Regions from separate parts of the Rhizobium sp. Leaf311 genome, predicted to be linked through region 1. Evidence: riboswitches for the same ligand, from Rfam matches in the RefSeq annotation. Region 1 holds a riboswitch; each other region holds the start of a gene.
The links. A riboswitch is a leader RNA that binds a small molecule or an ion and turns the genes downstream of it on or off. The one in region 1 is predicted to bind cobalamin.

Region 1 (5,408 bases):
AAAACCGAGCCTTATACCGGCCATGCCATAAAATTTTCCGAAAGACCTGAGGACAACGAGCCCCTCTGAAGCCACATCGCTACCGAGACTTTCACCGCAACCCGTCTCGATAAAGGCTTCATCAACGACGAGAAGGCCACCCTTTTCGCGCATTATGCCTGCCAGTGACAGAAGCTTCGATCTCTCCGTCACATGACCATCGGGATTGTTCGGATTGATGACGACGGCATAGTCGCAGGCTTGAAGATCCTCGACGGCTAAGACTTCCGTGACGGGCAATCCCGCCATACGCGCGGTGCGGGCATGTTCCGCGTAGGCGGGAGACAAAACGGCACCTCGCCTTGCGCCACGCTCCAGGGCCAGTTGCGCGAGAAGCGGCATCAGCATCTGCGTGCCGGGAGCCGCTACCACATGGGCGGGAGAAGGTGCCGCAAAGGCCCTTGCCGCGACCTCTTTCAAAGCATCGAGAGCACAGGGTTCCGGCAGGCGGGCAAAGACGCTGGCAGGAATGGGCGAATGCGGATAGGAATGAGGGCTGATCCCGGTGGAAAGATCGATCCATGGCTCTGGCGCATCAGGAAAAAGCTGGCGCGCACGTCCCAGATCGCCACCGTGCCGGATCGCCGATTGCGCTCTGTCTGGTACCGTCTCGCTCATGTTTTTCGCTCTCGCTTTTCTGTCCCTGCTGATCGAACGCCTAGTCGGCTACCCGGATTGGCTGTTTCAACGCATCGGTCATCCAGTCACCTGGATCGGTTCGCTTATCGCCCTCCTCGACAAAAAATGGAACCGGCAGGACGATTCATTTTTGCGTCGCAAGGCGATGGGTCTGGCGGCACTGGCCATATTTCTTGGCCTCACGCTTTTGATCGCCCTTGGCCTGCAATCCCTTCTCCTTGCTCTTCCCTTCGGTCTGATCCTTGTCGCACTGCTTGGTGCATCTTTGCCGGCACAGAAGAGCCTGGAGCAGCATGTCGAGGCAGTCGCGACCGCGCTTGAGCGGGAGGGCGTGACGGGAGGGCGAAAAGCGGTTTCGATGATTGTTGGCCGCGACCCGGAAAAACTGGATGAAGCGGCAGTCTGCCGCGCCGCAATCGAGAGTCTGGCGGAAAACTTTTCCGACGGTATCGTGGCGCCGTCTCTCTGGCTTGGCTTATTGGGCCTTCCAGGCGGCGCAGGCTACAAGGCAATCAACACCGCCGACAGCATGATTGGCCATCGATCACCACGCCACGAGGCGTTTGGCTGGGCGTCGGCACGGCTGGATGACCTCGTAAACCTGCCAGCCTCCCGCCTGACCGGACTGCTCTTCGTGCTGGCGGCCTGCTTTATCAAGGAAGCATCCCCCCGCAGAGCCTTGCGCGCGATTTTCCGCGACGCTCACCATCACCGGTCCCCCAATGCCGGCTGGCCCGAAGCGGCAATGGCAGGCGCGCTGGGTTTTGCGCTCGCGGGGCCACGCTCCTATGGCGGGCAGATGATCGAGGCCCGTTTCATGGGAGAAGGCGGGCGGCGTGATTTGAATGCGGCAGATATCCGAAGAGCAATACGGCTGGCACGGATCGCTGATGCCATGCTCATCGCCTTTTTCGGCCTGCTTGCGCTTGCTATCGCGCCATAGACAGAAGCATGTCCAGATCCAGATGACGCTCCATGTGGTCGGCCAAGCGATCAAGCACGGCATCGACCTGTTCCTCGTAGTTCAGAAGAGAGGATGATGCGCCCAAGCGTTCCAGCCATGCGCTGCGCTGGCCATCATCGGCAAAAAGACCGTGGACATATGTCCCGAAAACACGCCCATCCGCCGAGAACGCCCCATCCTCATGGTTTTCAATAGTCGCGAACGGGCGACTACGGTCTGGACCGGTGGTCACTCCGACATGCATTTCATATCCGACAAAGGACTTGCCGTCGAAGCTCTGGCCCGCGACGGAAACCAGCCTCTTGTCACCCGTCAGAACGGTGTCGACATCAAGCAGGCCCAGTCCCTCAACGGTCGATGGCATGCCTTCTACCCCCTCTGGGTCAGAGATGGTTTTGCCAAGCATCTGATAGCCACCGCAAAGGCCAAGCACATAACCACCCCGGCGCACATGCGCCTTGATATCCACATCAAGGCCCGCCGCTTCCAACGCATTCAGATCGGCAATCGTGGATTTGGATCCGCAGAGCAAAACCATGGCGCAATCCGGCGGAATGACGTCTCCCCGTCGCACCCTGACAAGCTCGACATCCGGCTCGGCATCGAGCGGATCGAGATCATCGAAGTTGGAAATATGGGGCAGAACCGGTACCGCAATCCTGATTTTTGCACCGATTTTACGATGGCCTGGCCCGACCAATCCCAGAGCGTCTTCAGCTGGCAGGCGGCTCGCATCATCGAAGTGCGGCAAAAGACCAACCGCTTTCCAGCCGGTCATGTCCGCGATCATGCGCATCCCTTCGTCAAACAGGCTCGCGTCTCCGCGAAAGCGGTTGACGATGAAGCCCTTGATCATGGCTGCGTCATCGGCGGCAAGAACCGTGCGTGTGCCGACAAGACTTGCGATGACCCCTCCGCGATCAATATCGCCGATGAGAATGACCGGTGCGTTCGCAGCCCGGGCAAAGCCCATATTGGCGATATCATTGGCCCGCAGATTGATCTCCGAGGCACTGCCCGCCCCTTCGACCAGAACGAGGTCTGCCTTGCTTTTGAGGTGATTAAAACTATACAGCACATGCCCCATGAGAGAAGCCTTCATGTGCTGGTAGTCGGCTGCCTTTGCGCTGCCGATGACCTTTCCCTGCACCACGATCTGCGCACCGGTCTCGCTTTGCGGTTTCAAAAGAACCGGGTTCATATGGACCGACAGCGCCACACCGGCCGCACGCGCCTGCAAGGCCTGCGCCCGACCGATCTCTCCACCATCCTCGGTCACTGCGGCATTGTTCGACATGTTCTGGGGCTTGAACGGCATGACGGAAAGACCCCGGCGCGTGAAGGCGCGCGCCAATCCTGCGACCATCAACGACTTTCCGACATCCGAGCCGGTCCCCTGAAACATCAAGACACGCGCTGCCATGGATTTAGAACTCGATGCCGGACTGAGCTTTGACACCCGCCTTGAAGTGATGCTTCACCAACGTCATCTCTGTGACCATGTCGGCAGCGTCGAGAAGCGGCTGTTTGGCGTTTCGCCCGGTCACCACAACATGCAAGCCAGGCCGGCGAGCCTGCAGCGTTTCCACGACTTCCTCGAGAGAGAGATAGTCATAGCGCAGTGCGATATTAAGCTCATCGAGAACCACAAGACCGATCGTCTCATCGGCCATGAAAAGCTTTGCCTCCTCCCACGCTTTTGAAGCGGCGGCAACATCACGCTTGAGATCCTGCGTGTCCCAGGTGAAGCCTTCGCCCATCGTGCGCCATGCGACACGATCGCCGAACAGGGCCAGCGCCTGCTGCTCTCCCGTTGACCAGGCGCCCTTGATGAACTGGACGACACCGACGCGACGGCCCGTCCCCAGCATACGCAGGGCCAGTCCGAAGGCTGCCGTGGACTTGCCCTTCCCCGGCCCGGTATGGACCATCAGCAGACCTTTTTCGATGGTCTTTTCCGAAACCTCCGCATCCTGCACGGCCTTTCGATTGACCATCTTGGCGCGGTGCCTTTCGGCTTCGCTGTCGCTGATATCACGGGTCATGCAGGTCGATCCTTACAGGCATTTTTGGTTTTCGAAGCGGCGACTATACCCAAAACGTCCCGCCGGGCAATGACGCGCGCCATTGACACAAAAGCATGGCAGGGCATAAGGGTTAAGCACTGACGGTCTTTTTCCGGCAACGGGAAAAGCTAAGAGGGAACACGGTGTAACCCGCTTTGCGGATAAATCCGTGGCTGCCCCCGCAACTGTAAGCGGTGAGCCCACGCTGGAAGCCACTGGACGAAATGTCCGGGAAGGCAGCGAAAGGGCGCTGAAGCCGCAAGCCAGGAGACCTGCCGTTTCAGGAAAAACGTCTGCCGGGCGGGGTGCTCCGGTCAGTCGGTTGTTCGGGCCTGGCTGCGCGTCTTCGCGTGCCATTTTCGATTTCCGCACCCCGAGACCATTGTGAAGGCGCGGAAAGCAGACCCTTGGATATGACAGCAACAGTACCCAGCCTGACGGACGTGACGGATAAGAGCAAGGCTCAAGGCGTTGTCGTGTTTGTCTGCCGCAGTTGCCGCGCGGAGGCCGATCCGACCGCAGAACCACGCGCCGGGGCAACGCTTGCACAGACCGTTTCGGCTCTTGGCAAGGACGAAGGCGTGACCGTGCGCAGCGTCAATTGCCTTGCAAACTGCAAGCGCGGCCTGAGCGCTGCGATCCGCACCCAGGACGGCTGGTCCTACATTTTCGGTGGCCTCGCACAGGACGATGCCGCAGATCTTTTGGTCGGCGCCCGCCTGCTGGAAAACGCGCCGGACGGGCTCATGCCCTGGCGTGGACGGCCCGACAGTTTGAAGCGCGGCATGGTTGCCCGCATTCCCGCTTTGCATCACACCGAGGAGACACCATGACCACGCTCAATCGCGTTCCCTGCACCATCGTTACCGGCTTTCTGGGCGCGGGCAAGACCACATTGCTGAGAGGTCTTCTCGAAAAGCTGGAAGGCAAGCGACTGGCCATCATCGTCAACGAGTTCGGCGATGTCGGCATCGACGGAGAGATTCTCAAGGGTTGCGGCATCGAAAGCTGCCCGGAAGAAAACATTGTGGAGCTGGCGAATGGCTGCATCTGCTGCACGGTTGCGGACGACTTTCAGCCAGCGCTGGAACAGATTCTCAGCCGTGAGCCGCGCGTCGAGCATATTCTGATCGAGACATCCGGTCTTGCTTTGCCCAAGCCGCTCGTACAGGCATTTCAGTGGCCCGCGATCAAAAGTCGCGTGACCGTCGATGCTGTTGTAGCCGTGGCCGATGGTGCAGCTCTTGCCGAAGGCATGGTGTCGCACGATCTCGAAGCCCTTGCTGCCCAGCGCCAGAATGATGAGGCCCTGGACCATGACGATCCGGTCGAGGAAGTATTCGAGGACCAGATCGCCTGTGCCGACCTCATCGTTCTCACCAAGGGCGACCTTCTGGATGCCGAAGGTCTGGAGCGCGCCAAGGCCCATATCAACGCCCATCTGCCAAAAGCTGCGAAGATTGTTGTCGCCTCCAATGGCGCCATCGATCCAGCCGTGCTGATCGGCCTCGGACTTGCCGTCGAAGACGACATCGAGAACCGCCACACCCATCACGACGAAGAAGAGGACCACGATCACGACGAGTTCGACAGCTTTGTCGTGGAGCTTGACGCCGTGAGCGACCCGGACGCCCTTGCAGAGCGTATCTCGCAAACGGCAGCCTCCGAAAACGTTCTGCGCATCAAGGGCTTTGTCGACG
Region 2 (5,408 bases), on a different contig from region 1:
GGCGCCAAAGGCATCGTCCTTTCGGCGCTGGGTTCCGGCAATGCCAACGCACTGGTGGTGGATGCGGTCAGTCGCTGCGCCAGCCAGGGGGTTCCGGTCGTCGTTTCCAGCCGGGTTCCGGTTGGCGGGCTGGTGGCCGGTTATGGCGGCGGCGGCGGCGGTCACGATCTGGGAGAGGCGGGCGCCATCCACTGTCGCACCCTGCGGGCAGGGCAGGCCAGAATCCTTCTTGCCGCAATGATCGCGTCTTCGAAAAGCCGGGACGAGATGGTAGATGCGTTCAACGATTTCCAAAAAGTGGCGAAACCATGATTTTTTCAGGAACCTTTGTGGCCTGATGTCGTTTCACCGGCTGGGAGACCACCGGGGGCCTTTTATGGCAGTAACATCGACTGCAGTCGTCCTGACTCTTATTGGACTTGCAATTTTCGGCTTTGGTTCTCAGCTAATCATGCTGGGCGGAAGTTTTTATTACGCGTTGGCGGGCGTCGCATTTGTCGTGACGGCCGTCTTATTGTTTCAAAGAAACAAGGTGGCATTGCATTTCTATGCCGCTTTCGTTGTCGCAACTCTTCTCTGGGCCTTGTGGGAAGTCGGTTTTGACTGGTGGCAGCTGGGACCGCGTGGCGGTTTCATCATTGTCGTCGGCATGTGGCTGTTAATGCCCTGGATCAGAAAGCCGCTCGGCTTTACCAGCCCGACTGGCACGTCCTATGGCGCCAATGCGGTGCCTCTTCTGACCGCTGTTCTTGTGTCGGTCGGCGCTGCCGCCTTTGCGATGACGCAGGACCCGCATGACATGGAAGGCAACCTTCCGCAGGAGATCGTGACGGCTGCGCCTTCCTATGGCAATGCGGTGCCTGATAATGAATGGCATCAGTATGGACGCACCAATTACGGCCAGCGTTATTCGCCGCTTACGCAGATCACGGCAAACAATGTCGGTGAGCTCAAGGAAGCATGGCGCTATCAGACGGGCGATGTGAAACTGCCCGATGATGTGGGCGAGACTACCTATCAGGTGACTCCCTTAAAAGTCGGCAACTCGCTCTACCTGTGCACACCACACAACTGGGCCATCGCGATTGACGCGGCAACCGGCAAGGAAAAGTGGAAATACGATCCCAATGCCGGTCTGAACCCGGATCGCCAGCATCAGACATGCCGCGGTGTGACCTACTACGCCGAGCCTACGGCACAGGCTGGTTCGCCCTGCGCCACCCGCGTTTACCTGCCGACATCGGACGCGCGTCTCATTGCTCTGGATGCCGAAAACGGCCAGGTCTGCACAGGCTTTGCTGACCAGGGAACGCTGCATCTGGAAAGCGGCATGGAGCATAATCCGGCCGGATATTACTACTCCACATCCCCACCCGCCATTGCGGGCAACAAGATCATCATTGGTGGTGCCGTCAACGACAACTATTCGACACAGGAGCAATCCGGTGTCATCAGGGCGTTTGACGTCAATAGCGGCGCATTGATCTGGAACTGGGATTCGGGCAATCCTACCCAGACCCAACCGCTTCAGCCGGGCCAGACCTATACGACGAACTCGCCCAACAGCTGGTCGGTCTTCAGTGTCGATGAAGCGCTGGGGCTCGTCTACATCCCGCTCGGCAATCAGGTTCCCGACCAGCTTGGCATGGGCCGCAGCGCCAATGTCGAGAAATATTCGTCGTCCATCGTCGCGCTCGATGTAAACACCGGGCAGGATCGCTGGGTGCGCCAGACGGTGCACCACGACCTCTGGGACATGGACGTCCCGGCACAGCCAGTGTTGCTTGATATCACGAAGAAGGACGGCCAGACGGTTCCTGCCTTGGTTGGACCCACCAAGCAGGGCGACATCTACGTGCTCGACCGGCGCACTGGCGAGCCGATTCTTGCCGTGACCGAGGAGAAAGCGCCTGGCGGTGCCATCCCCGAGGATTTCAGCGCGCCGACCCAGCCGACATCGGCTCTGTCGTTCAAGCCGGATCCGCTGCAGGAAAGCAACATGTGGGGCGTCTCCATGTTCGATCAGCTGGCCTGCCGCATCAAGTTCCACCAGCTGAACTATGAGGGCCGCTATACGCCTCCATCGCTGAATGGAACGCTGGTTTACCCGGGTAATTTCGGGACGTTCAACTGGGGCAGCGTGGCGGTCGATCCGGAACGTCAGGTCATGTTCGGAATGCCGACCTACCTTGCCTTCACATCGCAGCTCGTGCCTCGCAGCGAGATTCCCCCGCGCGGCCAGGATGAAAAGGGGAGCGAACAGGGCCTGAACCGCAATGATGGCGCTCCTTACGGCGTGCTGATGGGCCCGTTCCTCGGACCGCTCGGAATTCCTTGCCAGGCTCCACCATGGGGCTATGTGGCAGGCGCGGACCTCCGCACGGGCGACGTTGCCTACAAGCACAAGAACGGCACCGTCTATGACATGACGCCGCTGCCTCTGCCCTTCAAGGTCGGCGTGCCCGGCATCGGTGGACCGATGATTACCAAGGGTGGCGTGGCTTTCCTCGGTGCCGCCGTCGACAACTATCTGCGCGCCTATGATCTGACATCGGGCAAGCAACTGTGGGAGGGGCGGCTTCCTGCAGGCGGACAGGCAACGCCCATGACCTATGCCACGGATGACGGCAAGCAATATGTCGTCATGGTTGCCGGTGGGCATGGATCTGTCGGAACCAAGCCGGGTGACTATGTCATCGCCTACACGTTGCCCTGAAACGGCAAAAAAACCTCCATGATCGAAAGCCGGGAAGAGATTCCCGGCTTTTTTCATTGTCGAAGAAGAATTAGGCTTCTCAATTGAAATGTAATAACATAACAAAAAGCTCCGCTTGACGGCGGGTTTGGAATACGGCTATCTGGTCGCGACGGTTTCGAGCGAGCAATCGCAAGGAATAATAGGGAATACGGTGAGGGCTTTCGGGCCTGATGCCGTAGCTGCCCCCGCAACTGTGAGCGGATTGTCTAACCCTTTTGGCGCTGGTTTTTCTGGCGCCATGCCACTGCGAAGCAACATCGCGGGAAGGTCGGGTCAAGACGTCAATCCGTGAGCCAGGAGACCTGCCGTCATGTGTTCAATCCAATTCACGGGCGGGGATGCCCGGAACAGGAGATCATCGTGATTGTATCTTGCGCCTGCCGGCGCTCTATTCCTTTTGCCATGTCCCGGTTTCGGTTCGTCCTGACGCGCGTCGTTACGGATTGACGTTCAAACGTGTTGAATCATGTCTGCCTGGATGCGCAGACGCTGACGATCGGGGACTATCGAAAATGACATTCAATTTCAAAAGAGCCGTAAGCTCTGCGATTTTTGCTGCCGCCGCTTTTGGCATCTCTGCAAGCGGCGCCCTCGCTGCTGCGACCACCTATCCCTTGACGCTGAAGAATTGCGGCAGGGACGTTACCTTTACCCACGCGCCGCAACGCACGGTTTCCGTCGGCCAGAGCACCACGGAAATTCTCTATATGCTCGGCCTTGCCGACAAGGTCGTCGGAACAGCGGTCTGGATCGGCCCTGTCATCAAGGGCTATGAAGAGGCCAATGCGAAGATCGACCGTCTGGCGGACAATGATCCGAGTTTCGAAAGCGTTCTCGCCAAGAAGCCGGATCTGGTGACGGCGCAGTTCCAGTGGCATGTCGGCCCGGAAGGCGTGGTGGCAAAGCCGGAGCAGTTCGAGGAACTCAAGATCCCCGTCTATACATCGCCTGCCGATTGCGTCGGCAAGGACAATACCGGCGGCGGTGATGGCGTGCGTCATTCCGTCTTCACCATGGATCTGATCTATCAGGAAATCACCGATCTCGCGCAGATTTTCGATGTTCAGGACCGGGGCGAAAAGCTGGTGGCCGATCTGAAGGCCCGCGAAGAAACCGCACGCAAAAAGATTGCCTCCGTCGATGGCAAGCTCTCTGCCGTCTTCTGGTTCTCCAGCGCCGAGCTGGATATCGATTCCTATGTCGCAGGCAAAAATGGCGCGCCGGGCTACATCATGTCGGCGCTCGGCATCAAAAACGTCATCGACAGCGAAGAAGAGTGGCCAACCGTGGGCTGGGAAACCATCGCCAAGTCTCAGCCGTCGCTGGTGGTTGTCGGCAAGATGGACCGCAGACGCTTTCCGGCTGACGATGTTGTCGTCAAGGAGAAGTTCCTGAAGCAAGATCCGGTTACGAGCCTGATGCCTGCGGTCAGCCAAGGCCATGTCGTTGTCATGGATGCGCAGGCGATGAACCCGACAATCCGCACCATCGATGGCATAGAAGTTCTGGCCAATGCGGTCGTTCAACTTGGCCTTGCCAGGTAACCATGCGCGCTTGCTTCACCATCACCCGTGCCGTCCTGCTGGCGGCCGGGTTCCTGGGCCTTGCGCTCTGGCTTGGCGCAGCCATTGGCGAGACATCCATTTCCATGGATGTCGTCGCCAGAACGGTCGCCAATCGCGTCTTTCATGCGGATTATCCGCTGGATGCCATCGATGAGGGCATCATCTGGAACTATCGCCTCAGTCGGGCGGTGGTCGCGGCCTGTTGTGGCGCGGCACTAGCGGTATCAGGTGTCGTCCTGCAGGCGCTTTTGCGCAATCCGCTGGCCGATCCCTATATTCTCGGCATTTCGGCAGGTGCATCGATGGGTGCGGTCAGCGTTGCCATCATGGGTTTCGGGGCCGGGCTTTTGACCATGCCGCTCGGCGCGTTTCTGGGCGCACTTCTGGCCTTTACCCTCGTCAGCCTTCTGGCACTGCGTGCCGGGCGCGGCAATAGCGCGATCATTCTGGCCGGTGTGGCAGGGTCGCAGCTTTTCAACGCGCTCACATCCTTCATCGTGACCAAGGCCGCCAATGCCGAGCAGGCGCGTGGCATCATGTTCTGGCTGCTCGGCAATCTCTCAGGCGTTCGCTGGCCGGATGTCTGGCTGGCGCTGCCGGCGACCGTGCTCGGCCTTGCCATTTGCCTCTGGCATTCACGTGCGCTGGATGCCTTTACCTTCGGTTCGCAATCGGCGGCCTCTCTCGGCATTCCCGTTCGCCGCGTCTATATTGTTCTGGCGGGCATATCGGCGCTGATGACGGCGATCATGGTCAGCATCGTCGGCTCCATCGGCTTTATCGGGCTGGTCATCCCACATGCGGCCCGCATGATTGTCGGCGTCCGGCACGGTCGGCTGTTGCCCTTTGCCGCGCTTATCGGCGCAATCTTCATGATCGGTGCCGATATTGTGTCGCGAACCATGATACCGGGGCAGGTGCTGCCCATCGGTGTCATCACCGCCCTGTTCGGAGCGCCCGCATTCGCACTCATCCTGTGCCAGCGCCGGAGCACGCCATGATCCTTTCAGCACGAAATCTCCATTGGTCGGCGGGTGGCGTGGACATTGTCAGAAATGTCAGTCTCGATATCAGGCCCGGTGAGT
Region 3 (5,408 bases), on a different contig from region 1:
GCAAGCCCCACCCGCCACCACCCACCGCCGTCACCCCGGACTTGATCCGGGGTCCAGTGATCCGACGTCTGTCGGATCAAGAGACTCTTTTCAGACACAAGACGACGTCCGTCTGATCAAGCGCTTCCCCTCAGCCCAAAGACTTGGGCTGGCTGGATTCCGGCTCAAGGCCGGAATGACGGAAGGTAAAAGGGAATGCCTGAAGTCAAAGAAAATCGCAGGCGGAACCAACAACAAGTCTCCCCCGCCGATACGCCAACAGCACCCACCCCAGCACACCCCAGCCCACCCCAGCAATCCCCACCCGCCACCACACACCGCCGTCACCCCGGACTTGATCCGGGGTCCAGCGATCCGACGTCCGTCGGATCAAAAGACTCTCTTCAGCCACAACACGACGTCCCTTCGGTCAAGAAACTCTCCCCAGCCAAAAGACGACATCCGTCTGATAAAGCGCCTGCTCCCAGCCCAAAGACTTGGGCCTGGCTGGCTTCCGGCTGAAGGCCGGGATGACGGGGTGGGTGAGATGTCCGGTGGGACAAAGCGGGTAAGCCCCGCCCGCCACGTCAGACTTGAGGCATCCCGCCCGCCGCAACTGCGGTAAAAACAGTCCTAGCGATCCAGAACGCGGCAAAGGCGGGCGGGACTGGTGGTGGCCTGTGGGGTTATGGCGCGGCGCAGGTCGCGGCTGTTGATGTGCAGGCTGCGGTCGGCGGGCAGAGCGAGGCGGGTGATTTTGGTGGTGGCGGCGCTGAGGAATGCGGCTTTGTTTGCCGTGAAATAGGCAAGGCAGGCGTCTCGTTGCGGCTCGACTGCCAGAAGCGCCCGGAAGGCCAGCCGGTGCATGACGCAGCGGCCTGCATGGTTGGGGACAGGGAAACTCAGCGCATCGAGCCCATCGCTCCATTCGGCGTCGTCATTTCCCTGCCCTGTCATTCTACCGTGCCGCCTCGAACCGCTTGAGGAAAAGGCCGCTGAGAGCGCCGAGAATAAGCCAGAAGACAAAGCTTGTGACGGTGGCCAGCACCACGAAGCGGCGTTCCAGCGGCAGGGGCGCCAGCGCATGTTCGCCCTCCGGCGGCAGCGGTGCGCCGATGATGTGCGGTGCCGCAATCAGCGCCACGGCGAGAATGGCGGCCCATGGTTCTGCGCGCTTGAAGGCCAGCAGCGCAAGCCCGCTTGCCGTGGCGGCAACGGTGCCCACCCACCACATCTGGCGTGCGCCGAGTTCGGCTGCCGGGCTGCCGGGCAGCTCTGGCGGCAGGCCGATCATGGGGGCCAGCATGACGGCGGCAAAGCCCGCAAGGCCCCAGAACAGGCCCTCACGCCAGCCATTTGCCGGGCCGCGCAAGGAAATCAGAGCGGTCAGCACCAGCGCATAGCCGATGGCCGTCAGCACATTGGCAGCGATGGTATAGGCATTGCGCTCGAACCCATCTGCCGGAGCCCAGGCTTCGGCATCGTGGTGATGGTCCGAAGGCGTTGCGGCGTCGTGGTGGTGATCTGCGGGTGCTGCTGCGGCATCATGTCCGTGGACATGCGCGGCCTCGCCACCGGCATTTTCGAAGGTTTCAGCCTGCAGAATAAGCGGTGTGGTGCCGATTGCCTGCATGGCGCTGACGGCCAGACCGGCAATCAGCCCAACCAGAACGGCGGTAAAAACGATGTTACGGAAAAAAGGCATGTCTCGTCTCCCCTCAATGGCAAGGGAAGGCGTTTGCATGGCGCGTATCATGCGCGGCATTGTGCACGGCCTCGACATGCGAAAAGCCGACGAAACCGACGATGAACAGGCCGAGTGCGGCGGCTGTCAGCGCCTGCGCGATTTTTGCTGTGGTTGACGATACGGCCGATGAAGCCGTGTTTTGCTGTATGGACATGGTGACCCTCTCATGTGCGGCCGGGCCATTGCTGATCAAAGCCCACAACCGCATTCAACATTCACCACGGGGAAAGAGACACATGGTTTTAAAGGCGGGAATACCCGACCTGCCAACCGTGCTTACCCGGACACCCCGCCGGTATTGACGACACTTCATGTGATGGCAGGTCTCCTGGCTTGCGGGTCACAACCTTGAAAACACCTTCCCGATCCTCCTGGTCCGCATCGTATTTTACGAGATCGAAAACGATTTCGCGTCGATGCGCCAGATCAGTGGCTTTTGTTTTCAGGCTCTCCGCTCACAGTTGCGGGGGCAGCCACGAATCAAGGTTTTCACACCCCTATCGTGTTCCCTTTTCACTTTCCGGGCGAACCGGAAAGACCATCACACAACCGTTATCCGGCGATCGGGCGCTCGAGTCAATGGGCAATTACCGCGCGGGCACGGCCTTGAGATAGGCCGCGATGGCATCACGGTCTTCCGCTGTCAGACGCGCCATGTTCTGCTGCACCTTGACCATGGAGCCACCGGCGCTGTCGAAGTCCGGCGTAAAGCCGGTTTCGAGATAGCTGGCAATATCGGCCCGTGTCCATGAACCGATGGTATCGGAGCCCGGGGTGATATCGGGAATACGTCCCTCGCCTTCCGGGTTTGGTCCGCCGGCAAGCCACTGGTCTTTCAGGAAACCGCCCAGCGCATCGCGCGGGGTGTGGCATTCGCCGCAATGGCCGGGACCCTCCACCAGATATTGCCCGCGAACGACCTGCGCGTCGGCATTGGCGATCTGCACCCTTGGCTGACCCTTGTCGAAATAGAGGAACTTCCAGCCACCCAGGCTCAGGCGAATGTTGAAGGGAAATGGCAGGTCATGCGCCGGTGCATCATTGGTGCTGGCGGGCAATGTTTTCAGATAGGCGAAGAGATCGTTGATATCCTGCGGCGTCATCCGCGCGTAGGACGCATAGGGGAAGGATGGGTAGAGATGCTCACCATCCTTGCCAACACCGCGCGTCATCGCATCGCCGAATTGCGCCACCGTCCAGCCGCCGATGCCATGCTGAGGGTCGGACGAAATATTGGGCATGTGGAAGGTTCCGAACGGGCTTGGCAGCGCCTGCCCGCCGGACAGTGTCTTCAAAGCGTCTCCGGTCGCATCCGGGGCGGCATGACAGCTTGCGCAACCGCCTGCCCAGAAAAGAGTTTCGCCATTGGCAAGGTTGGGCTCGCCCAGATTGGCCCAGTGGCTTGGCGGTTGACGCTGCGGCGCGGTGACCCACATGAAAACGCCGAACCCGGCAATGCCAGCAACAACGACGCCACCCGCCAGCTTCGTCCAGATGGAAGCCATTGCCTTCTCCGCTCCACTCAAAAATTCAAAATGCAAAAAGGCCCGCCGGTTGAGTGGCGGACCTGATGGGCGTGTATTACTTCTTCAGGCGGTAGGTCTGGTGGCAGCTGCTGCAATCGGCGCCCAGCGTCTTCAGGGCCGCGCCAACGCTTGCCTGGTCTGTCGGCAACTGTGCCAGAACCATATCTGCATCCGAACCCAGCTTTTCTGACTTCGACTTGAAATCCGCAAAGTTCTGCCAGATGGCAGGTGCCGCAGCGCCGCCTTCGGAGCCAGCCGGGAACTGGTCCGGGAAGGCTTTCGCATTGGCGCTGATTGTCGTTACCGCTGTCTTGACGGTTTCTGCGTCATAGGGCTTTTCACCCTTGGCGATCGCGCCCAGCGCGCCCATGGCTCCGCCGATGCCCTTCATCAGGCCTTCGCGCTTTTCCATCTCGCCGGCTGCGGAAACCGCACCGGCGCAAAGACAGCCAATCATAATGGATGCGGCAATGGTTCTAAGCTTCATTATCTCTCTCTCCTGATCCGCACGAAGGCGGCATGTATGATCTATATGGTCACATAATGTTCATCGCAAAACCTCTGCACAGTTTTGCGACACGCGCAATGAACGCACAGGAAGATGCCCGTTTCAAATGGCAAAAAGAAGTCACATTCCGGTGATTTTTGAAGCGAAATCAGGCGTATATCAATGACTGACAATTCCTTCCCAAGCGGTGAAACCGGCAACCACGATCAGCAGCAGACCTGCGGCGCGGCCAATGAAAACCGTCACATGCGGTGAAGACACCAGCAAATCGCGGCTTTTGCCTGCCGTCATTGCCAGCGTGCCATAGACGGCAAGCTGCGTGGCCGCTGTCATCAACCCCATGATGACGCCCTGTATCCAGATGGGGCCAAAGGCAGGCTTGAGAAACTGCGGGTAGACGGCCATCATGAAGAGATAGGCTTTTGGATTGCTGAGACACGTGACAATACCGCGGCGGAACGCGCGCCAGGCGGATGCGCTGGCATCGGCCTCCCCCCCTTCGATGACGATGGAGCTGCGCACCAGTCCGAAGCCCACCCAGATCTTATAGGCCGCACCGAAGATGAGAAGCGGCTTGAACAGCACCGGAATGAGGCTTGCCAGCAGCCCCACGCCGATTGCGCCATAAAGCGAGTGAACGACCCCGCCCGCCACGATGCCCGACGTTGCCGCAAGGCCCGTCCGTTTTCCACCCGTCAGGGAACTGGCCAGAACAAACAGCATATCGACCCCGGGCAGGATGATGATGCCGAATAAAAGCGTGAAATAAAGCCAGAGATTTTCCGTGTAAGACATCTCGAATATTCCTGAAAATACAGCATTGGTCAAACATTGGATGTGCGATATCGCGTCGATAGCCATCCGTTTTTCCAGGAAATATCAAATGAATAAGTGTGGTCGATCCATCTCGCTGGCGATGCGTTTCAGCAAAGGCCGCACTGCCATCTTCTCAGAGGGCCAGTGTTCAGAAGATTAGCGTTCGGCTTTCTTCCCGCCCGAACCCGGTGATTTCGATGCGATTCTCGTAGACATCGGCAATGGCGAAGGTGTTTTCGTCGGGCGTATCCACCATGCCCTTGAAATTGACGAAATGCGTGTGGCCGAGCTGGCCGTAATTGCCGGTGTGGTTATGGCCGCAGAACCAGGCTTTCGCGCTTGGGTGAGCCGCAAGCAGAGACAGGATTTCCGGTGCGTCCCACATATTGTGAGCATTTTGCGGGTAGAGCGGATAGTGGCAGAACAGGATGGCATGTTCGCCTGCCGCATCTGCGGCGGTCAGGGTCTGATCGAGCCAGTTTAGCTGGTCCCGGCTGAAGGAAGCGTTCCACTCCTGCGCGTTGATGGCACCTGCCTCTTGCAGCGCGGCCAGACGTGCGCTGGCCAGTTCCCGGCGGGCATCGCCGGGCGGCGGTGCAAACAGGCTGACATCATTGCCATCAAGCACCACGAAGCGGACGCCGCCGACTTTGAAATCATACCATGGTGCAGGCATGTTCAGGCGGGCATGAATGCGATCCAGATATTCGGGCGCGACGGAAAAGTCGTGGTTGCCCGGCAACAGCACGCAGCGATGCTCAAGCGCATCATAGCAGCCCATGATAGCGTCGAAATTCTCCCATCCACGGTCGATGATATCGCCAAGCGTCAC
Region 4 (5,408 bases), on a different contig from region 1:
GTGGTAGATACGCTAAAGCGCATGACGCTCTAATGTTCACTTAAGCTAAAAAGAGCTTTGAAAATCAGTAACCATAGTTGCGACACACGGGTCGCAATTAATTATTCCGAAAATACTGTCCCATATAGTGCGTCCAAACAATTGAGGTGTTTTGGGGGCACTATGAATTTTTTGGGTATCACAGGTATGCAGTATTCAGGCGTACCGTTTGACGAAACGAGAATACTGCTGGCTGAAGACTCGAATGTCTTTACCCAGATGATTGGTGCCCGCCTGAAAGAGTTGCTTGGACTCTCAGTCGAAATCTGCAGGAACTTTGAAGAGCTGCAGGAGTGTTACGAACATTCCACCGAACCTGTTACTCTCGCGATCTCTAATATTAATCTGCCTGGTGCAGAAAATGGCGAAGCGCTCGAATATCTCATTGATCTCTCGATCCCGACAATCGTTTTCACAAGTACCTTCCATGAGGATACGCGCGAGAAGCTCATCACCAAGGAAGTTGTCGACTACATCCTGAAAGACAACGTCTTTGCCGTCGACATGCTGACGGAATCGGTTTGCCGCTTCCTGACAAACCACCGCCACCACGTTCTTATCGTCGATGATAGCCCGACCGCACGCGCGCTTCTTTCAAGCCGCCTGAAGCGGTATAACTTCCGAGTCAGCCTTGCTGAGAGCGGTGCCAAGGCTCTGGACATTCTCAAGAACAACAAGGATATCGGTTTGGTCGTTACCGACTATAACATGCCCGATATCGACGGATTTGAGCTCACACGCCGTATTCGCACCATGCGCGGGTCTCATGAGCTGCGCATTATCGGCGTTTCTTCGTCTACGAACCGCCTGTTGTCCGCGCGCTTCCTGAAAGCTGGCGGTAACGACTTTATGCTGCGGCCCTTCATCGAAGAAGAGTTCTATTGCCGCGTCAACCAGAACCTGGACACGCTGGTACAGATCCAGGCTGCGAAGTTGCTTGGCAAAAAAGCTGCCTGATCGCCATTAGGGTAGGGCAGCTTCTGCGGGCTGCTCTACCGGACGACCTAGTGCCAGTTTCTGGGCAAGCTGAGGTCCAAGCTTTTCGACGTAGGCCGGGTCCGGTTGGGTGCCCAACGCGTCCAGTGTTTTTGAAAAGAAACAACGGGCTGCCGCTGCTGCGACAATGTCAAAGATTTCGGCGTCTGTCAGCGCGTGCGTCTTGAGCGCATCGATATCCGCCTGGGTGATCGATGTTGCATCATGGACGACCTTCGACGCAAATATCATGATTGCGCGCTCCTGTTCATCCAGTGGCGCGTTTTCTGCATTTGAAATGATGCCAACCAGTTCGTCTTCTGTAGCGCCTTCCCGAGCCAGAACAGAGGCGTGTGCCAACATGCAGTAAGAGGACCGCAGTTCCCGCGCTGCTGCCAGTGTGATCAACTCATAGCGGCGCGGCTCGATATTGCCTCGAAGGCTGACAAGAAGCGCACTCCAGCTTTCCATAACCTCCGGTCGATGGCCGAAAGCCCGGTACATATTGGGCAAGTAGCCGTAGGTTTCTTCCGCGTTCCTGTACATTTCAGCCGTTTTGCGGCTGGTTTTCGGCTCTGGCGGCGTGATGAACATGTGACTCTCCTGCATTTCCATATTTCTAAAATGCGTGAGCGCGAAATTCGATCAGTTGTTCGCAAGCTTTTTTCAAAGCTGTGATTCAAGCGGAAGAAAGCCCATGATGCCGGCAAGTACACGACGGCTGACGCTGGCATATGGCTCGTATCGATAATGTTGCGGCTTGCCTCGAACAAGGCCGGTCCATCTGAGGTTGTTGCGTTCGTCCAGAGCAAGCTCGAAACTCATTTCGCGGCTTGTTTCTTCCTTGAAGATTTCGTCCATTTCCCGAACCAGTTCTTCGGACGAAAAAAGAACACCCATTTCGGTGTTGAGAGACATCGACCGGGGATCGAAATTCAGAGACCCGATAAATCCGGTCCCACCATCACGGGTAAAGGCTTTCGTATGAAGGCTTGCCTGACCCGAGCCCCGCAAGGAGAAGGACTTATGGTCATCTGCGAGCAAGCGAAGCTCATGCAGCTTGATGCCATTGACCAAGAGCGGACGCCTGTATCGTGAATAGCCTGCATGTACTGCCGCGACATCGGTTGCGGCAAGCGAGTTGGTGAGAACGCTGACCGAAACCCCGCTTGCAGACAGGCGCGAAAGCGTTTCCACACCCTTCTGCCCCGGTATGAAATAGGGCGATGTTATCTTGAGCTTATGCTTCGTCTCTTCCATCAAAGGCAGAAGCGTTTCCATGAGAAAGTTGCGACCGGTGCGTCGCTTTCCGGCTGCTTTTTCAGGCGGGTCGGCGACCACTTGCGCATTGTCCACCCAATGAAGATTATCGGCCCTCAGGAAGTTACCGGAATGGTGCTGGCTTTCCACCTGTGCAAGATAGGGCGAAGCGGCGTCGCCTGAGGCGAGTACATCCATGCGGCGCCGAAGTTTTGCGAGTTTGTTTGGCCTTCTTGCAAGAAGGGACCGAACAGGCACGGCAACGGCACTGTTCCAGTAGTCGTCGAAGATTTCCTCTGCCTGCGCAACGCATTCTCCGTGCGCGATAACATCGAAATCGCGGAAATTCGCGCTCTCGGCGGCGTCGAAATAGGCATCTCCAATGTTTCGCCCTCCGACAATCAAAACCCGACCATCTGCAATCCAGGCCTTGTTGTGCATACGTCGGTTGACGGAACGGAAACGCATGAGAAGCTCGAGCCCTCGGCGAATGACGTTCTCCCGTGCCTTTGTCGGGTTGAAGAGGCGCAGTTCGATGTTGGGGTGGCTATCTATGGCATGGAAGGCCCTGTCCGATATGGAGACACCCAAGTCATCCAGAAGCAGGCGAACACGAACACCGCGGTCCGCTGCAGCGATCACCTCGCGCATCACCAGCTGTCCGGTGAGGTCGGCGTTCCACATATAGTACATGAGATCAAGGCTGCGCCCTGCGGCGCGCGCGCTGCCAACGCGTACAGCAAATGCACCAAGATTGGATTGTATCAGGGAGATGGCGCTAGGTTCGGCATGGGCCGAACTGAGGTTGATCCAGTGCCGGTCGAGCGGTGTGGCATCGTCTGATTTCGGCAGGGCCGTAGAAGCAATCTTCGTAATGATCTTGTCACGATGGCGGGATGCCAGCGCAAGGCCAGCGAAAATTGCCAGGACGATCAACACTGCAAACAATGTTACGGCACTCACAGCGATCGTTTTATCCGCCCTATCGTAAAGACTTAAAGGTCTTAGTGGATCTCAATATTCCGCTTGTCAGCTTCCTGCTTGATGATGTCTTCAACCAGCTGGCGTTTCAATGAAGGGTCGCCCAACAAATAGTCGTCTGCAAGCTCGAAGATCGATTTTGGACGTTCCATGCGGCTCAACGTATCGAGGTCCGAACCAATCTGCTGCCTAAGTTCGTTGTAATCGTCCATCGTCTTACTCCATTTGCCTATAGAATGCACAGGTGGGCAGCACGGTTCCGCCATCTGCGAAATCGGCCACCAGCGGCTTGCATCTCGAACTCATGGCTTGCATAAGCGCTCGCATCAGGTGCCCGCGCGACGCGGGAGAATCGGGAACACGGTGAAAATCCGTGACGTGCCCAACGCTGTAAGGCCGAGGCATATTTCCAAATGCCACTAAAGTTTCGGGAAGGCGGAAATGTGCTGAAGAAGCCGAGTCAGAAGACCGGCCTGATACCATGGACCGAAGCGCAAGGACGGCGCCACGTTGTTAATTGGCAGGCGTTAAGCGCTATGCCATGCATTGTTGGGGAATGACGATGCCGACGGACGAACAGAAGCAGGCACTCAGGCCTGTTTGTAAATTTTCGCAGGACGAGGTCGACGCCGTCTATCGTGCCATACATGAGCGCCGGGACGTTCGCGATCAGTTCCTGCCTGACCCATTGCCGGCTGATCTTATTGAGAGACTGCTTGGCGCCGCTCACGCTGCTCCCTCGGTCGGGTTCATGCAGCCGTGGAACTTCACACTGGTAACCGACGCGGCGACGAAAGAGCGTGCTTGGGAGGCGTTTTCTCGCGCCAATGCAGAAGCGGCCAATATGTTCGAGGGTGAGAAGCAGGCGCTTTATCGCAGTCTCAAGCTCGAAGGCATTCGCAAGGCCCCGCTCTCGATCTGCGTGACCTGTGATCCTACACGCGGCGGCGACGTCGTTCTGGGGCGCACACACAATCCCCGCATGGATGTCTATTCCACAGTCTGTGCCGTGCAAAACCTGTGGCTGGCCGCAAGGGCGGAAGGTATCGGGGTTGGCTGGGTCAGCATCTTCCACGATGCGGACATCCGGGACATCCTCGGCATTCCCGACCATATTGAAATCGTCGCGTGGCTCTGTCTGGGCCGGGTCGACATGCTCTATCAGGAGCCGGAACTTGCGGTCAAAGGCTGGCGTCAGCGGCTGCCTATTGAAGAGCTGGTGTTCCGCGACAGGTGGGGAAGGTCTTAGCTGGCCATCACTGCTGTTGTGGCTGCGCACCCTTCAAAGCTGGATTTTTCAGATCGATTCGGCTTTGCTCCTCCGGCAGAAACTGTGGTCCAACCATGCGGACCTTGTTCTTCGCCGGATCATAATCTCGCTCGGGAATGGGCGAAGCCGTCTGTTTTTGCGGCTCTTGCGCAGGTTTTGCCGACTCTTCGTTGCCCTTCGGCTTGATCGTTGTGATGCTGGACTGATTTTGCAGCGCTGTGGACTGGGGCGCCTGATCCTGCTTCTTCTCATCATTCTGATAGGCCGCCATGTTGCAGCTGCAGGACGGTGACCTTTCGGAAGTGGGCTTGTCTCGATAGGCGAAAGCTGTCGGCATCGAAGAGTAGGGTTGGCCAGTCTTGGCAGAGACCATGTCGGAACTTTCCTGGCCCTCAAGCGCGTGATAAAAAAGTTCCGTCTGGGTGCCTGGACACATTCGCTCGCATTGCGCTGCCTGCGAGCGGAAATCCAGCGGCGTTGCGTTGGATGCGATGGGGAAAAATGCGCCGTCGCAGGTTCTCACGCATAACGTTCTAAGCCTACCTTGCATGGGCATATCGGGGTTCGGCCCATAATCGGAATAGCCGGGTTGCTCAAACGGATCACCCGGGCCGCGCATGTCAGGGTCCTGTGGCGGGTCGATGGTGGTGATCGATGGTGCCTGCTCGTCAAGACAGCCTTGCGCATCCAGAGCCGCCATAATTTGCTGTCGGTTGTTGCTGCCGCTGTTCTGCCGCCGTTCGGCAAGCATTCTGTCACGCTCCTGCGTGATCATTTCCCGGTCTTCCTGCGCCTGAACGAGCGCATCGCCGATCTCTGCGCAGAGTTCGGCATTTGGATTTCCGTAGACAATGACACTGCCTGACGAGCAGCCGTAGCCGCG

Region 2: another riboswitch for cobalamin. It lies ahead of ASF69_RS00205 (ABC transporter substrate-binding protein); the one in region 1 lies ahead of ASF69_RS15955 (DUF1636 family protein).
Region 3: another riboswitch for cobalamin. It lies ahead of ASF69_RS08115 (CbtB domain-containing protein); the one in region 1 lies ahead of ASF69_RS15955 (DUF1636 family protein).
Region 4: another riboswitch for cobalamin. It lies ahead of bluB (5,6-dimethylbenzimidazole synthase); the one in region 1 lies ahead of ASF69_RS15955 (DUF1636 family protein).

What each region holds. Positions count from the first base shown of each region.
Region 1 covers NZ_LMNZ01000018.1:51,965-57,372, forward strand. The annotation lists gene cobD (threonine-phosphate decarboxylase CobD) at 1-657, opposite strand, end outside; gene cbiB (adenosylcobinamide-phosphate synthase CbiB) at 656-1,621, shown strand; gene ASF69_RS15945 (cobyric acid synthase) at 1,608-3,065, opposite strand; gene cobO (cob(I)yrinic acid a,c-diamide adenosyltransferase) at 3,070-3,687, opposite strand; cobalamin riboswitch at 3,794-4,003, shown strand; gene ASF69_RS15955 (DUF1636 family protein) at 4,122-4,541, shown strand; gene cobW (cobalamin biosynthesis protein CobW) at 4,538-5,408, shown strand, end outside.
Region 2 covers NZ_LMNZ01000001.1:48,422-53,829, forward strand. The annotation lists gene ASF69_RS00195 (asparaginase) at 1-312, shown strand, start outside; gene ASF69_RS00200 (glucose/quinate/shikimate family membrane-bound PQQ-dependent dehydrogenase) at 377-2,716, shown strand; cobalamin riboswitch at 2,852-3,083, shown strand; gene ASF69_RS00205 (ABC transporter substrate-binding protein) at 3,271-4,302, shown strand; gene ASF69_RS00210 (iron ABC transporter permease) at 4,305-5,324, shown strand; gene ASF69_RS00215 (ABC transporter ATP-binding protein) at 5,321-5,408, shown strand, end outside.
Region 3 covers NZ_LMNZ01000004.1:490,532-495,939, reverse strand. The annotation lists gene ASF69_RS08125 (hypothetical protein) at 613-936, opposite strand; gene ASF69_RS08120 (CbtA family protein) at 938-1,684, opposite strand; gene ASF69_RS08115 (CbtB domain-containing protein) at 1,698-1,880, opposite strand; cobalamin riboswitch at 2,027-2,284, opposite strand; gene ASF69_RS08110 (cytochrome c) at 2,314-3,231, opposite strand; gene ASF69_RS08105 (cytochrome c) at 3,308-3,739, opposite strand; gene ASF69_RS08100 (LysE family translocator) at 3,920-4,555, opposite strand; gene ASF69_RS08095 (metallophosphoesterase) at 4,725-5,408, opposite strand, start outside.
Region 4 covers NZ_LMNZ01000020.1:473,720-479,127, reverse strand. The annotation lists gene ASF69_RS19080 (response regulator) at 1-33, shown strand, start outside; gene ASF69_RS19075 (response regulator) at 163-996, shown strand; gene ASF69_RS19070 (carboxymuconolactone decarboxylase family protein) at 1,003-1,608, opposite strand; gene ASF69_RS19065 (phospholipase D family protein) at 1,681-3,237, opposite strand; gene ASF69_RS19060 (hypothetical protein) at 3,279-3,467, opposite strand; cobalamin riboswitch at 3,567-3,747, shown strand; gene bluB (5,6-dimethylbenzimidazole synthase) at 3,818-4,504, shown strand; gene ASF69_RS19050 (DUF2865 domain-containing protein) at 4,512-5,408, opposite strand, start outside.